One region of the Anaerocolumna sp. AGMB13020 genome, then DNA from elsewhere that is predicted to be linked to it. Evidence: riboswitches for the same ligand, from Rfam matches in the RefSeq annotation. Region 1 holds a riboswitch; the other holds the start of a gene.
What was found. A riboswitch is a leader RNA that binds a small molecule or an ion and turns the genes downstream of it on or off. The one in region 1 is predicted to bind FMN.
Positions count from the first base shown of each region.

Region 2: linked by a shared signal. The riboswitch ahead of ribD (bifunctional diaminohydroxyphosphoribosylaminopyrimidine deaminase/5-amino-6-(5-phosphoribosylamino)uracil reductase RibD) and the one ahead of R2R35_RS10200 (ECF transporter S component) in region 1 are both predicted to bind FMN.

Region 1 is NZ_CP136910.1:2,541,844-2,548,980, forward strand. It holds gene R2R35_RS10175 (ribonuclease Z) at 1-390, opposite strand, end outside; gene R2R35_RS10180 (hypothetical protein) at 682-927, opposite strand; gene rimI (ribosomal protein S18-alanine N-acetyltransferase) at 1,002-1,430, opposite strand; gene tsaB (tRNA (adenosine(37)-N6)-threonylcarbamoyltransferase complex dimerization subunit type 1 TsaB) at 1,434-2,141, opposite strand; gene tsaE (tRNA (adenosine(37)-N6)-threonylcarbamoyltransferase complex ATPase subunit type 1 TsaE) at 2,200-2,628, opposite strand; gene R2R35_RS10200 (ECF transporter S component) at 3,035-3,655, opposite strand; FMN riboswitch at 3,827-3,958, opposite strand; gene R2R35_RS10205 (VanZ family protein) at 3,990-4,499, opposite strand; gene R2R35_RS10210 (LCP family protein) at 4,649-5,764, opposite strand; gene R2R35_RS10215 (nucleotidyltransferase domain-containing protein) at 6,048-7,137, shown strand, end outside.
Region 2 is NZ_CP136910.1:1,005,246-1,012,382, forward strand. It holds gene R2R35_RS04225 (ComEC/Rec2 family competence protein) at 25-1,914, shown strand; FMN riboswitch at 1,977-2,091, shown strand; gene ribD (bifunctional diaminohydroxyphosphoribosylaminopyrimidine deaminase/5-amino-6-(5-phosphoribosylamino)uracil reductase RibD) at 2,256-3,359, shown strand; gene ribE (riboflavin synthase) at 3,328-3,987, shown strand; gene R2R35_RS04240 (bifunctional 3,4-dihydroxy-2-butanone-4-phosphate synthase/GTP cyclohydrolase II) at 4,045-5,259, shown strand; gene ribH (6,7-dimethyl-8-ribityllumazine synthase) at 5,350-5,817, shown strand; gene R2R35_RS04250 (DUF2089 family protein) at 5,983-6,225, shown strand; gene R2R35_RS04255 (acetylxylan esterase) at 6,532-7,137, opposite strand, start outside.

The DNA.
Region 1 (7,137 bases):
CACATATCCATTGATACGGAATTCTTCTTCTGCCCCGTTTATCTCAATAAAGTTAATTTCAAAGGGTAGTTCCGGTGCAATTACTCTTAAGGCACTTACTACTCTTTCCAAGCCCTTTGGCCCGATCATGGTAACGGGTTCCGTACGGTCTGCATTTCCCATTGTAAGGAGTAACCCGGGTAAACCGCTGATATGATCTCCATGGTAATGGGTAAAACATATAATATCGATGGGATGAAAACTCCACCCCTTTTCTTTTATTGCAATCTGGGTTCCTTCACCGCAGTCTATCAGTAGACTGGAACCATTGTATCTGGTCATTAATGCTGTCAGCCATCTGTTTGGCAAAGGCATCATTCCGCTGGTTCCTAGTAAGCAAACATCTAACATGTATTTTCCTCGCTTTACTGCTTTGATAAAACAGTTATTTAATATCGGCAGAAGCCTTCTGCCTGTGTTTCCTAAATAGTACCATAACCTTTTTAAGGAATCAAGCCCACGGAAATATTACTGCCGGACCTGTTCTATGATAATACTCCTTACCTGTATTATAACCCGGATTACTATATCCCAAAACAAGAAGCTGCGCCTTCCCTCCTATGGATGCCTAATCCTATCACAAAAAAAGAAACAGACACCCAGCCCGGCTATGCCTGTCCCCTGGTATGTCTGTCCCTCTCTTTATAGAGCTTCTTTCTTATGAATCTTTTGTATCGGTATCTTAAAGGATGAAATGAATTTGTCATAACAATCTTCACACATATTGAATTTGTGAAGTTCCAAATCGTACTTGGAAAAGTATCCCCACTCTTTTGCAGCTTCAAAGACATCTTCTTTCATTATACCTTTTTCTACCGCTATTTTCTTTCCACAAACATTACAGAACATGTCATGTCTGATTATCGGTGCTTTCCTTACTTTATCCATGTCTTTCCTCCCGCCGACTTGTCCGCCTTCTTGTTATTATTATAACGTGAAATCCAGAAAATTTACAGTGGGAATTACAACCACATAATAAGTGCATCCTCTACTGGTGCGTCATAATAGTTTTTTCTGATTGCGGTATCCTGAAAGCCTAACTTGTGATAGAGGTGAATTGCTGATATATTGCTGATTCTCACTTCCAGTGTAAAGGTCTCGATTCCTGTCTCTCCTGCCTGTCTGAGCAATTCCCGCAGCATCGCCTCCCCTACCCCCCGGTGCCTGTATTCGGAGTCAACGGCGACATTTGTTATCTCTCCTTCACCTACAATTCCCCACAAGCCGCAATAGCCGAGTATTCTTCCTTCTTCTTCCACCACCAGGTAAAGGTTACTGGGATTACGAAGTGATTGAAGAAAAGAATCTCTGCTCCAGGGTCTTGAGAAAGAATTGCATTCTATTGCATAGACCTGGTCCATATCTTCTTCCTGCATATGTCGAATCAGCATTGATTATACCCCTTCTTGTTTTTCTGCTCTCTCTCTTTCAGCCTGAGACATTCTTAAATACTCAGGTTCAAAGCTGTCTGCATTTTCAATACGTCCGGCTTTATAATACTCCACGCTCAGGCTGCCCAGTGCTGCTGCCCTTTGCCTTGAAAGATGGATCGGTGCTACTGTATAAGGTGACTTCAACAAAGAAACAAACTTTGACAACTGCGCTTCTACCCCATCTCCCAGAAACAGTATTTCATCATCATATTCATTCAATATAGCTGCCAGTTCCTCCACCTCAGCGGCAAATTGGGGACGAAGCACTGTGAAGTCTCCGTTTCTCCATTGATAAAGCCCTGTATATACCTGGTTTCTCCGGGCATCCATCATAGGACAGATAAGCTTATCTGTTCCAAAAAAATTATACGCCAGTGCATCCACCGTAGGTACATTGATTATAGGTATATCTAATACAAGCGCCAGCCCTTTGGCGGTTGAGGCCCCGATTCGAAGTCCGGTAAAGGAACCCGGTCCCCCTGCTACGGCAATGGCATCCAGCTCCTCCAACTCCATATCTACTATCTTTATCACTTCATCCACCATAGGCAGTAAGGTCTGTGAATGTGTCTTTTTATTATTTACTGTAAATTCTCCAAGAACTTTTTCCTCTGTAACTACTGCTACGGAAGCAACAAGTCCTGAACTGTCTAAGGCTAATATTTTCATTTCAGCTCCCATCTGTGTGCGCTGGCACACATTCTAATCAGATTATTGAAAAATTGTCTTACCAGTGGTTTTCCACGGTAATTCTGCGATAATCAAATCCTTTGTCCGAATCCTTTTCTATCCTAATTCTGACAGGATTATCAGGAAGCAATTCCTTAATCAGCTCTGCCCACTCCACCAGGCATACACCCTCTCCATAGAAATAATCCTCGTAACCTATCTCTTCCATTTCTTCAATATCCTCTATGCGATATACATCAAAGTGATAGAGCGGCAGCCTGCCCTCTTCGTATTCAGAAACGATCGTAAAGGTTGGGCTGTTAACCGGTTCCAGTATTCCAAGGCCTCTTGCAAAACCCTGGGTAAAAACAGTTTTTCCCGTTCCAAGATCACCGGATAAACAATAAACCTCTCCTTTACCTGCTTCTTCACCCAGCTTTTTTCCCAGGTTATAGGTTTCATCTCTGTTATATGTCTCTATTATCATAAATTCTCACAGTCCCTTATATTTTTTCTGCGGTTGTTTGCTGCCCTCAAACTATTGGATATCTAATTATACACACTTTGCTACTATCATATAATTACCTGCAGGTATGAGTCAATATTTTTATTGTACTGCTGATTATCTATGTTTACAACCTTAAAATATAAAACACAGTAAATACAATGTTTCAGAACCAGTACCTCTTTGATAAGCGACCAATTACCAATATATAAGTGTATAAAAAATGCCGGTCTGCAGACATTCTGAAAGTTTCAGTCTATGCATACAAAACCGGCAATTATATCTTTTATGTGGTATACCCAGGCTGGTGCTTAAATATCAGACAGGACTTTACTTCATGTCTTACAGCTGATCTTAACATCAGCCAGCAGCAAAAGAACTTCATATTTTAGAACTGTATTCTCTTCTTTAACATTTCATAAGTAAGTTGACCCACTATTCCAAGAAAGACTCCTTTTACCAGATTAAACGGTGTAATACCAAGAAGTATCAATGTAAACATATCCTTGATTCCAGGTATCATAGTTGCTGCTGCTACGATATTCTCTATTCCGCCATACATTCTGGCATACATGGGTACAGTAACGAAATAGTTCATAAGAAAACCTACAACAGTCATTACTATGGTGGCTGTTCCAAACATGAAAAATGATTTATATCTGCCTTTCAGCTTATGGAACAGAAGCCCGGCAGGTACTACATAAGCCACACTGACAATAAAGTTAGCCAGCTCCCCTATCCCCATAGTCTTTGATGCGGTTATGGCTTTTATAAGGTTCTTTATCAGTTCTATTACCACGCCAGCTGCCGGTCCAAACCAGAATGCTCCGAGCAATGCGGGGATATCACTAAATTCCAGTCTTAAAAATCCGATAAAGGGAGGAGACTCCAAAAGCATCAGCACATAGGACAATGCCGATAATAAACTCACGGTTACCATTGCTTTTGTAGTAAACATATTTTTTCTTTGATAGGTTCCTCTCATCATTTTGTTCTCCGACATTTTCATAATAATCTCTCCTTTTGGAAAGGAAATTCCTGGTGTTCGGTGCGGAATAACGATTTCTTCGTTTCTTCACACGTTCTCCAAGGAAGTAATAACTTCTTAAGCAGAAAAATAAGGCCCCGAATATAAATATTCGGGGCCACTAAATACATAGTATCATGCATATTCTGCAATCAGCTTCTTCTCACATCCAGACTTTACTGTCGGTTTTGGAATTGCACCAAATCAACTGATACCAGTATAACTGCATATCAGGTCGCGGACTTTACCGCCGGTCGGGAATTTAACCCTGCCCCGAAGAATTTCCTTATTTTTTTGTGTCTTTATAATAGTCCTATTATTCAACTTTGTCAATAGGATTTTTTTGAGATTTTTTGAAGGCTAATCTCAGGCTGTGCATCCCCTGAAACAGAAGGATTCCTAGCCCTGCCCCTACTGCGTCAATCATTACATCCGTAACCATACCGGCTCTTCCGGGAACAAATAACTGATGCAATTCATCCGTAGCTGCATAAAAAGTACAGATTAACAGTCCTGTAATAAAAAGATGCTTTCCTTTCAACCCATGTTTCCGCAATAAGGGGAAGGCTACTGCAATTCCAAGCAAAGCGTATTCTGTCAGATGTCCTGCCTTTCTTATGGGGGTATGTATAAGCTCTATAATATTTTCTTCTTTTACCTGTGTCAGCTCCAGGTCTATCGCATCAATTACAGCCTCAACCATGGACTTCGTCAACGAACCGCTCAGATCTGAGGATTGATTCCCGTTTTCCATGGAAAACATAAATATCATTACCATTATCAACATTGCCGGTATCCAGGTTAACCACAATTTATTTTTCTTCATTCCTATATGCCTTTTCATTTTCTTCCTATTATTCTATTACATTTTCGGCAGGATGTCACTTTTATTTCATAAATTATGGTATATCAAAACTCTTTCTATATCAAGTTGCCTGTTCTTGCGGCAGAACAACCTGTGTACCTCTTGCTCCCTTATTCTTCCGGTGCATAGGCTTGTGTTACAGAAGCTGTCTCATCGTAGATTTTGTCTCTTAACGCTTCGATGTTACGGTTAAAATCAAGCGTTATAACCTCCATTCCCCGTATACGCATGAATTGATAGGAATTATCCACCGGTATGCTCCACTGATTCAGCTCATAACTGGCGTACTTCGGAAGAGAAAGTATCAATGAGAAAATATCCCCCTCCGATAAATCCGTGGTTATCTCAGGAAGCAATTTATTCAGTAATTTATTCAGTTCCATTAAATTCAACTTCTTTACTTTCTCAAAGGCCTGTTCCAATACCCTTCTCTGCCTGGCCGTTCTTTCAAAATCCGTACCTATATAACGGTTTCTGGCATAACCTAAGGCTTGTTTACCCTTTAGTTTCAGTACACCGGGAGCTGTCAGATAATCTGCCTCGTTCTTTTCTCCCAGCAAACGATTTAACTCTGCTATGTAATCATTTATTATGGGGATTTCCTCCTCCGTTACGTTTATTGTAACTCCGCCAACTGCATCTACTATATCCATAAAGACATAAAAATCCACAGAGGCATAACGGTCCACCGCCACTTTAAAGTTCTGTTCTATGGTATCCATTAACAGCCGGGGACCTCCAAAGGCGCAGGCAGCGTTTAACCTGTTATTATTCTTGCCGGGGATTTGAAGGTAGATATCTCTTAACAGTGAGGTAGCTGTAATGGTTTTCTTCTTTTTATTTATTGACACCAGTATCATTGCATCCGATCTGGAATTTTCGCCTTTTGTCCTGGCATCGGTTCCTATCAGTAAGATATTAAATACATTTTTGTCTGATAAGATGGTTGTACTGTTAGCCTCCATATTCTTACGAATTTCATTTTCTGCATTTTCGATATCAGTTGCAGGTGAATCTGGTTCTGTGCTGTCCGTGTCCTCTGCGAGATCCATAACCTGTGTTTCTGACGGCTGTGTACTTGCTTTCAGCGAACTGCTGTTATTGATTTTACTGATATAGCTATGTACCAGAAGAAATATACTTAACACCAGCAAACCTATGGCAAACAATATTAGCAGTAACAGCTTTTTCCATTTCCTGTTACTTCTTTGTTCTATCTCTTCCATCTGTTACACTCCCTGCCTATCACAGGCGAACCTGCGATACCGCCACTTTTATAAAGAGTGAAAGAATCCTGGTGTGGCATCCTTTCTTTGGTATATTTTCTTCACTCTTCCTTCTATCATTCTGTTAAAAGGTTTCTCAATTTATTTCGTTTCTGCATAAATTCTCTGATCCTGTAGGATACAGGCTTTTTTTGTCTGCTTTAATTGGTTGTCCCTCTGCCTTGAGATATGCTATAATTTTGTAAATATTTAACATTAACTAACTATGGGAGGACTTCCATTTATGTTGGAACACAGTGCTGTCTTAATTCAATTATTATCGTCTGCCATCTATGGCAAACATCCTGATGCCGTTCCTGAACAAACCGATTGGCATGCTTTATATGAAGAAGCCAAAGCACATCAGGTTCACACGTTAATCTATCCACTCTTTGAGGAACTTCCGAAAGAATTTCGGCCTGATGCGGCCTTCCTTGAAGCTTATAAATGCGAGGTGTTAAGAGAAGCTGCTCTTCAAATACTGCACATGGCACAAATGGAGAAGGTATTTACTGCCTTTATGGAAGCAGGTATTCCAATTATTGCCCTGAAAGGATTAATAATAAGAGAATACTACCCATATCCTGAACTTCGTACCATGGGGGATGCTGATGTGCTGGTTCATACATCTGATCTGCAAAAGGCACATAAGGTGCTTATTTCCCTGGGTTATCGCAAAGGAAAAGTCAGCGAAAGACATATTACATATTTACATACCGTCCATCCAGAGGTAGAACTCCATGAAATTCTGACGATCAATGAAGCCTCGGAAAGTAAGAAACATTTTAGTGATACTGTCTGGAACAATGCTCACTATGATTATGTAGGTGAAGTTCCGGTTCTGGTTCTCTCAGTAGAAGACCAGATACTTCATTTACTCTTTCATACCATTCAACATGTTATGATCAGCGGTATCGGCATCCGACAGATCTGTGATCTTACGCTGTTCCTGAATGCGCACCTTAATGATTTTGCCTGGGAAGATATCCTGGCAGAAATGAGAGATTATGGCTGGGAAAAGTTCGCCATAACTATCTTTATACTATGCCACCAGCTTTTTAAACTTCCTGTTCCGGCTTTTATCCTGAAGGAGCGTTCAACTGACAGCCTCCTGTATCAGCAGCTCTTCATTGAAGATATCCTTCGTTCCGGTGTTTACGGTAAGAGAACGAAAGAACGGGAGGCTTCCAGACACATTTTAATGTATATGAAGAACAACAGCTCTGCTTTGTCTTCTGATATACCTCAAAATAAAGCAGTAAGGCATCAGACCGATAGATTGGTTCATCTTCTGCGATTTTTCTTTCCTGGTCCTGATAAATTACATTATCAAT
Region 2 (7,137 bases), 1.5 Mb from region 1:
ACGCAGTCAGAGAAAGGTAGAAGTATGATACAAAAAAGACAGAAGAACAAGCAAAAAATTGACTCTTTTAAGTTATTCGGTTGCCTTTTCCTATGCCTTACACTTATTTTTTCGATGCTGAGAAACATAACCGTAAGTGCAATGGATATAGATAATTTAACAGTATCCTTTATTAATGTAGGACAAGGTGACGGAGCATTACTTGAAAGCAACGGAATGTACATGTTAATTGACGGAGGGCCTACAGCAGCGGGACCTACCGTAACTAATTTTCTAAAATCCAAGAAAATCAAAAAGATTGACTACATATTAGCTACTCATCAACATGAAGACCATATCGGCGGTCTGATTGATGTAATTAAGAATTTCGAGGTAGGTAATTTAATTATGACCAATACCTCTTTTCCAGACACTTCTTACAATAATTTTATTGATGCTGTCAAGAACAAGAAAATTAAGACGATTACACCTGTTATGGGAGCCTCTTTTCATCTTGGGTCAGCTACTGTAACCTTTATGGCTCCTAATGGAAGTGGTTATGAAAGCTACAATGACAATTCCATTGTCGTTAAGGTGGTGAATGGTGAGAACTCCTTTCTGTTTACCGGTGATGCAGAAAGTATATCCGAGAAAGAAATGCTTGATAAAGGATATGATCTAAAATCAGATGTATTAAAGGTGGCACATCATAGTGCGTTGACATCGACCACTCAGGAATTTTTAAATGCAGTAGATCCTTCTATTTCTGTGATATCCTGTGATGAAAATGCACCGGCAAGATTTCCAAGGATCACCACTTTAAAGAAATTAGAGAATACAGATATCTATCGCACAGATATCTCAGGCACCATCACTATGGTAAGTGACGGAAAAGAAATAGTAGCAGATAAAATACCCTATTCTTATGCAGGTGATACCATTGATATTTTAACCGGAAAAAGCATCAAAAGTAACACCGCAGAGACAAAGAACTTATCCAATCCAAGTGCTTCAATCCCAGGGAACAGCCTTACAATGCAAAATGAATATGATGATGAAGATTATGAATTACTATTAGGCGGAACCTTACCAATCGTATTCAATGCAGATTATGGAGTAAGTTCCTTGGAAAAGATTGAGTATGCTTTAGCACCAGCAGAGCTTTTTAATGATGTGGACAATGTAGAATGGGCTCAATTAAGTAAAAATGAGCTGATTCTAAATGAAGATTTTATGGGTTGCATCTATGTAAAATTTGTAAACAAGCTTGGTAATACAATAATTCGTAAAACACAGGGATTTACTCTGGACGCAACACCTCCTGAAAACTGCAACGTAGTATCTAATGTTTCAGGAATCAATCTTTTGGATATATCTGCGACGGATTCTTATTCTAAGAAAGCTTCCGGTCCAGTAACACTGCAATTTAACGCAGATTTCGGTATCAGTGACTATGGCAAGACAGAATATATGCTGGTCCCAAGAGGAACGGAATTTAACCCGGAACAATCCTGGACAAATGGAAATACTTTAACCATCAAGAAAGATTACATAGGAACTGTATATGTAAGATTTACTGATGGCGCCGGTAATGTAACAACCAAGAAAACCACCGGATTCAGTTATGTTTCAAAGCAACCCATTAATACAATGATTACCTCCAAGGCAAAAGACATCCAATTTGTAAATTGGGGTTCAAAGAGTGGATATACTACGGTAAAGGCTCCTGTGCTCTTGAATTTTAGTGCTGATTTTGGAGCCAGCGGTATAGAATCCATTCAGTACATGCTAGAGGATAACGGACAAAAAGGAAAATGGATTAATGGAAATTCGGTTACAATAAAAAAAGGTTTTAATGGCAGAGTCTATGTAAGATTCACAGATAAGAAGGGTAATTATGTAACAAAAAATTCCAATTTATTTACTGTGAAATAGCAGACCCTCAAATCTGACTATTGACAATTATTTAATTTCGTATTACTATAAGTGCAATTGAATACAATCTTCAGGGCAGGGTGTAATTCCCTACCGGTGGTAAAGCCCACGAGCCGTAAGGCATGATTCGGTGTAATTCCGAAGCCGACAGTAAAGTCTGGATGAAAGAAGATGCAGCAGTATCTGCACATTATATTGTGCTAAATTGACATTGCAGCTCTGAAATGAATTTTCTCATTTCAGAGCTTTTTTATTGTAATAATTGCAAGGTCAGATAGAAGTTTGCTGGAAAATGCCTTGAATTTTGTGTTCAAGGCATTTTTCTTATTTGGAGGTATTCTATGGATGACAAAGAATATATGCTTTGTGCATTACAGCTTGCAGAAAAAGGCAAAGGTTTCGTAAATCCAAACCCTATGGTCGGTGCTGTTATCGTTAAGGAGGGACAGATTATTGGTCAAGGCTATCACGAAACATACGGTGGTCTCCATGGAGAACGAAATGCACTGGCTAGCTGTACCCAGTCACCAGTTGGCTCCACGCTGTATGTAACTCTGGAACCTTGCTGCCATTATGGTAAGACACCTCCCTGTACGGATGCTATCTTACAAAGTGGCATTAAAAAAGTGGTGATTGGCAGCAGAGATCCTAATCCTTTGGTTTCCGGGAAAGGAATTGAACTGCTTCGCAGCCAGGGTGTCGAGTGTCTGGAGGGTATTTTACAAACTGAGTGTGACCGGCTTAATGAAGTTTTCTTTCATTACATACGAACAAAAAAACCATATGTGGTAATGAAATATGCAATGACCATGGATGGTAAAACCGCGGCCTACACAGGTAAATCCAAGTGGATTACAGGGGAAGCTGCACGTCTTAGGGTACACGAGGACCGCCGCCGATACCAGGCTGTCATGGCAGGTGTGGGTACGGTTATAGCAGATGACCCTTTGCTTACCTGCCGCTTACCCCAAGGCAGAAATCCTACAAGAATCATCTGCGATACCAATTTAAGAACACCCACTCAGTCACAAATTGTAAAAACCGCTAAAGAAGTCCCTACCCTCCTTGCTACCGCCTGTACAGATAAGGAGAAGCAGAAAGCTTATATCGATGCTGGCTGCACCCTTCTTACCGTTTCCAGAAAACAGGGTCATTTGGATCTAAACGAACTTATGGAGCTACTAGGTGCAAAAGAGATTGACAGTATTTTGCTAGAAGGCGGCGGCCTCCTTAACTGGTCAGCCTTACAGAGTAACATCGTCAATAAGGTACAGACTTATATTGCTCCGAAACTCTTAGGAGGTACAAATGGAAAATCACCTGTCTCAGGAATCGGTATGGCCAGCCCTTCCCAGGCTTATTCTTTAGCGAATACTTCTATTACCTGCCTGGAGGAGGATATTCTCATTGAAAGTGAGGTTCAGTATGTTTACCGGAATCATTGAAGAAATTGGTATGCTAGTGGAACTGCGGCGAAGTTCTGAGTCTTTTAACCTCATTATAGAGGGTAAAATCATCTTTGAAGATCTTCACATTGGAGACAGTATTTCTGTAAATGGTGTATGTCTTACAGCTTCTAACATTGGCAAAAATACTTTTAAAGCGGACGTGATGCCTGAAACCCTCCATTGTTCTAATCTTGGAAGTTTGAAGCCAGGCTCTATGGTAAATCTGGAACGGGCAATGCCAGCAAAGGGACGTTTCGGAGGACATATGGTCTCCGGGCATATTGATGGTATGGGAACCATTAAAGCAATAAGAAAAGACAAAAATGCTCTTTTGTTTACTATATCTGCTCAACATCACCTTCTGCGGTACATCGTTGAAAAGGGCTCTGTCGCAGTAGATGGCATCAGTTTGACGGTAGTGACGGTTAACACAGCGGAATTTCAATTGTCTGTCATACCGCACACTGCAGGTTCTACAATTCTTTCTCGCAAAAAAGTTGGAGATACTGTGAATCTGGAAAACGACCTTGTAGGAAAATACCTTGAAAAGCTAATGTTAAATGCTCCTCTCCAGTATAACCACAGGAGTATCACAGGAGAGTTTTTAAACAAATATGGCTTTTAAAGGCAGCTTTTTTTATGGCTTTTCATTGCGAACAGGCAATGTGAAATGGAGGTAAATATGTTTCAGTATAACACGATTGAAGATGCTCTTGAAGCTCTTCGCAAAGGTAAAATAATACTTGTTACCGACAAGGAAGACCGGGAAAATGAAGGAGACTTTATCTGTTCCGCCGAATTTGCTACTACAGATAATATTAATTTCATGGCCACCTACGGAAAAGGGCTTATCTGCATGCCCATGAGTGAAGCACTATGCAAGAAATTAGAATTCCCGCAGATGGTTGAAGCAAATAACGACAACCATCATACTGCCTTTACCGTATCAGTGGATTATGTTAACACCCTTACGGGAATTTCCGCAGCAGAACGTTCCCTCACCGCTATGAAGTGTATTGAGGAAAATGCAAAACCAGAGGATTTCCGCAGACCCGGACATATGTTTCCCTTACTTGCTAAAGGTAACGGGGTATTGGAGCGGGGCGGTCACACAGAAGCAACAGTGGATCTGATGCGCTTGGCAGGATTAAAAGAATGCGGTTTGTGCTGTGAGATCATGCAGGAGGACGGTACTATGATGCGCACCCCTGACCTGATAACCCTTGCAGAGAAATGGGATATGAAATTCATAACCATAGAAGCCTTACAGGAATACCGAAAGAAGCATGACGAACTGGTAGCACAGACCTCTGTCAGTGAAATGCCCACCAAATACGGTAATTTTAAAGCATATTGCTATGTGAATAAATTAAACGGTGAACACCATGTTGCTCTTGTAAAAGGAGATATTGGTACAGGAGAAAATCTCCTCTGCCGTGTTCATTCTGAGTGTCTTACCGGGGATGCCTTTGGTTCCATGCGATGTGATTGCGGTCAGCAGCTCGCTGCTGCCCTTTCACAGATCGAACAAGAAGGCAGAGGAATCCTGCTCTATATGCGCCAGGAGGGCAGAGGTATCGGTCTTGTAAACAAACTGCGGGCATATGCCTTGCAAGATGAGGGGCTGGATACTCTGGAAGCCAACCTCGCTCTGGGTTTTGACGGTGATTTGAGGGAATACTATATTGGTGCACAGATTTTACGAAATCTGGGTGTAAAGACCCTTCGCCTGTTGACAAATAATCCGGATAAAGTATACGGACTCTCCGGCTTTGGTATGGATATTATCGAGAGAGTTCCAATACAAATGTCTGCTAATCCTTTTGATTCTTTTTACTTAAAAACCAAACAGGAAAAAATGGGTCACATATTACATTATGAGAATCAAGGAGACTAGGTTGAAAAAATTGTTTTTCACCCGCAGGTTTGTGCTTGTGCACCACAAACTTGGTATGCAAAAAGAGCGTGCGCAAGAATAGAGGTTAACATGAAAGTATTTGAAGGAAATCTTATTGCCAAACAGATAAAAGTGGGGATTGCAGCCGCACGTTTTAATGAATTTATTACTTCCAAACTGTTAAGCGGTGCTCTGGACTGCTTAAAGCGTCATGAAATTGAAGAAACGGATATTGAAATAGCCTGGGTTCCCGGCGCTTTTGAGCTTCCCCTAATTGCCGCTAAAATGGCTGCTTCAGGCAAATATGATACAGTGATATGCCTTGGTGCAGTTATTCGCGGAAGCACTTCACACTATGACTATGTGTGCAGTGAAGTTTCCAAAGGAATTGCCCATGTATCCTTGACTAGCGGTATTCCGGTAATGTTTGGCGTGCTGACCACAGAGAATATAGAACAGGCTATCGAAAGGGCTGGTACCAAAGGGGGTAACAAAGGGTTTGACTGCGCCTCGGGCGCTATTGAGATGGTAAATCTAATAAGGGCGATACAGGCATGATGAGCCAGCTTACAAACTAAAAATAAAGTTACACTTTTCTATTGACTTTAATATTATTAAACATTATACTCAATATAGTTAAAGTTATATAGAAAGGTTTGGTTCAATATTATGGAAATTGTCCCTGAATGGATGACTAATCTGGATGATGAGGATGCTACATTTATGAAAAATTTTCTTATGACATCCGGTTCTCTCAAAGAAGTAGCAAAGTTATATGGCGTAACTTATCCGACTGTTCGGCTGCGATTAGACAGACTTATTCAGAAAATAACAATAAGTGAGGATACTGCAAATAACCCCTTTATTTCACTAATCAAGAGATTGGCTCTTAATGAAAAGATTGATTTCGACACTGCAAAGCTTTTGATTACTGAATATAAAAAGACCCAAAAGGAGGAAACCTGATGTCTATTACCATACTCATGCTGCTTCTGTTTTTTACTTTCTTAATATTTGTTGGAGTGGTGTTCTTCGTTGTGTATTTAATTAACTCAAATACTCAAAAGCGTACGAAAAGGAGTCAACAGCAAGACGAACTTGACCGTATGAAAATTAAAGATTTGTAAATAGATAGTTAAAAGCAGTCTTCCTTTCCTGTTATGCACTGCCTGAAAGACCTGTTACCTGTTTCTGGCTAAAAACCGAAGAATTTTGTTGGATTATAGCCTGCGAACTAGGTAAGAAGCCTTTCAGCCGGTGCGTGAGGAAAGCTTACAAGCTCATCATAAATGTATATACTCTATCCATCATCTGTGGTATATTCTCATGTCCGAAGTCAGGATATATATCCATTTTCTTCCTGGCATTAATCTTATTATATGCCGCAAACTGGGTTGAAGGCGGGCAGACAGAATCCATTAGTCCGACATTCATAAATACTTCGCCCTGAATCCTTTTAACGAGATTCTGCAGATCAATATATCCCAGTTTCCTAAAGATCTCCTCTTCCCGTTCGTGCCTGGGATCAAATTGCCTGAAATAATTCTTAAGCTCTGCATAAGCCTCCTTTGCCAGATCCATATCCCAAACTCTTTTGTAATCACAAAGAAAGGGATAGACAGGTGCAAGCTTTTTAATGCCCGGTTCCAGTGCTGCACAGGCAAGCGTCAGGGCTCCGCCTTGAGAACCTCCCATTGCTCCTACCCGTGTTTCGTCAACCTCCGGCATGTCCATCACAATACGGGCCAGCTGTGCTGTATCCAAAAAGATTTGGCGAAACAGCAGATCATCTGCCGACTGGTCCAAACCTCTGATAATATGTCCGTTAAAAGTATTACCTTTTACTCCTCCCACATCCTCGGATTTCCCGCCTTGCCC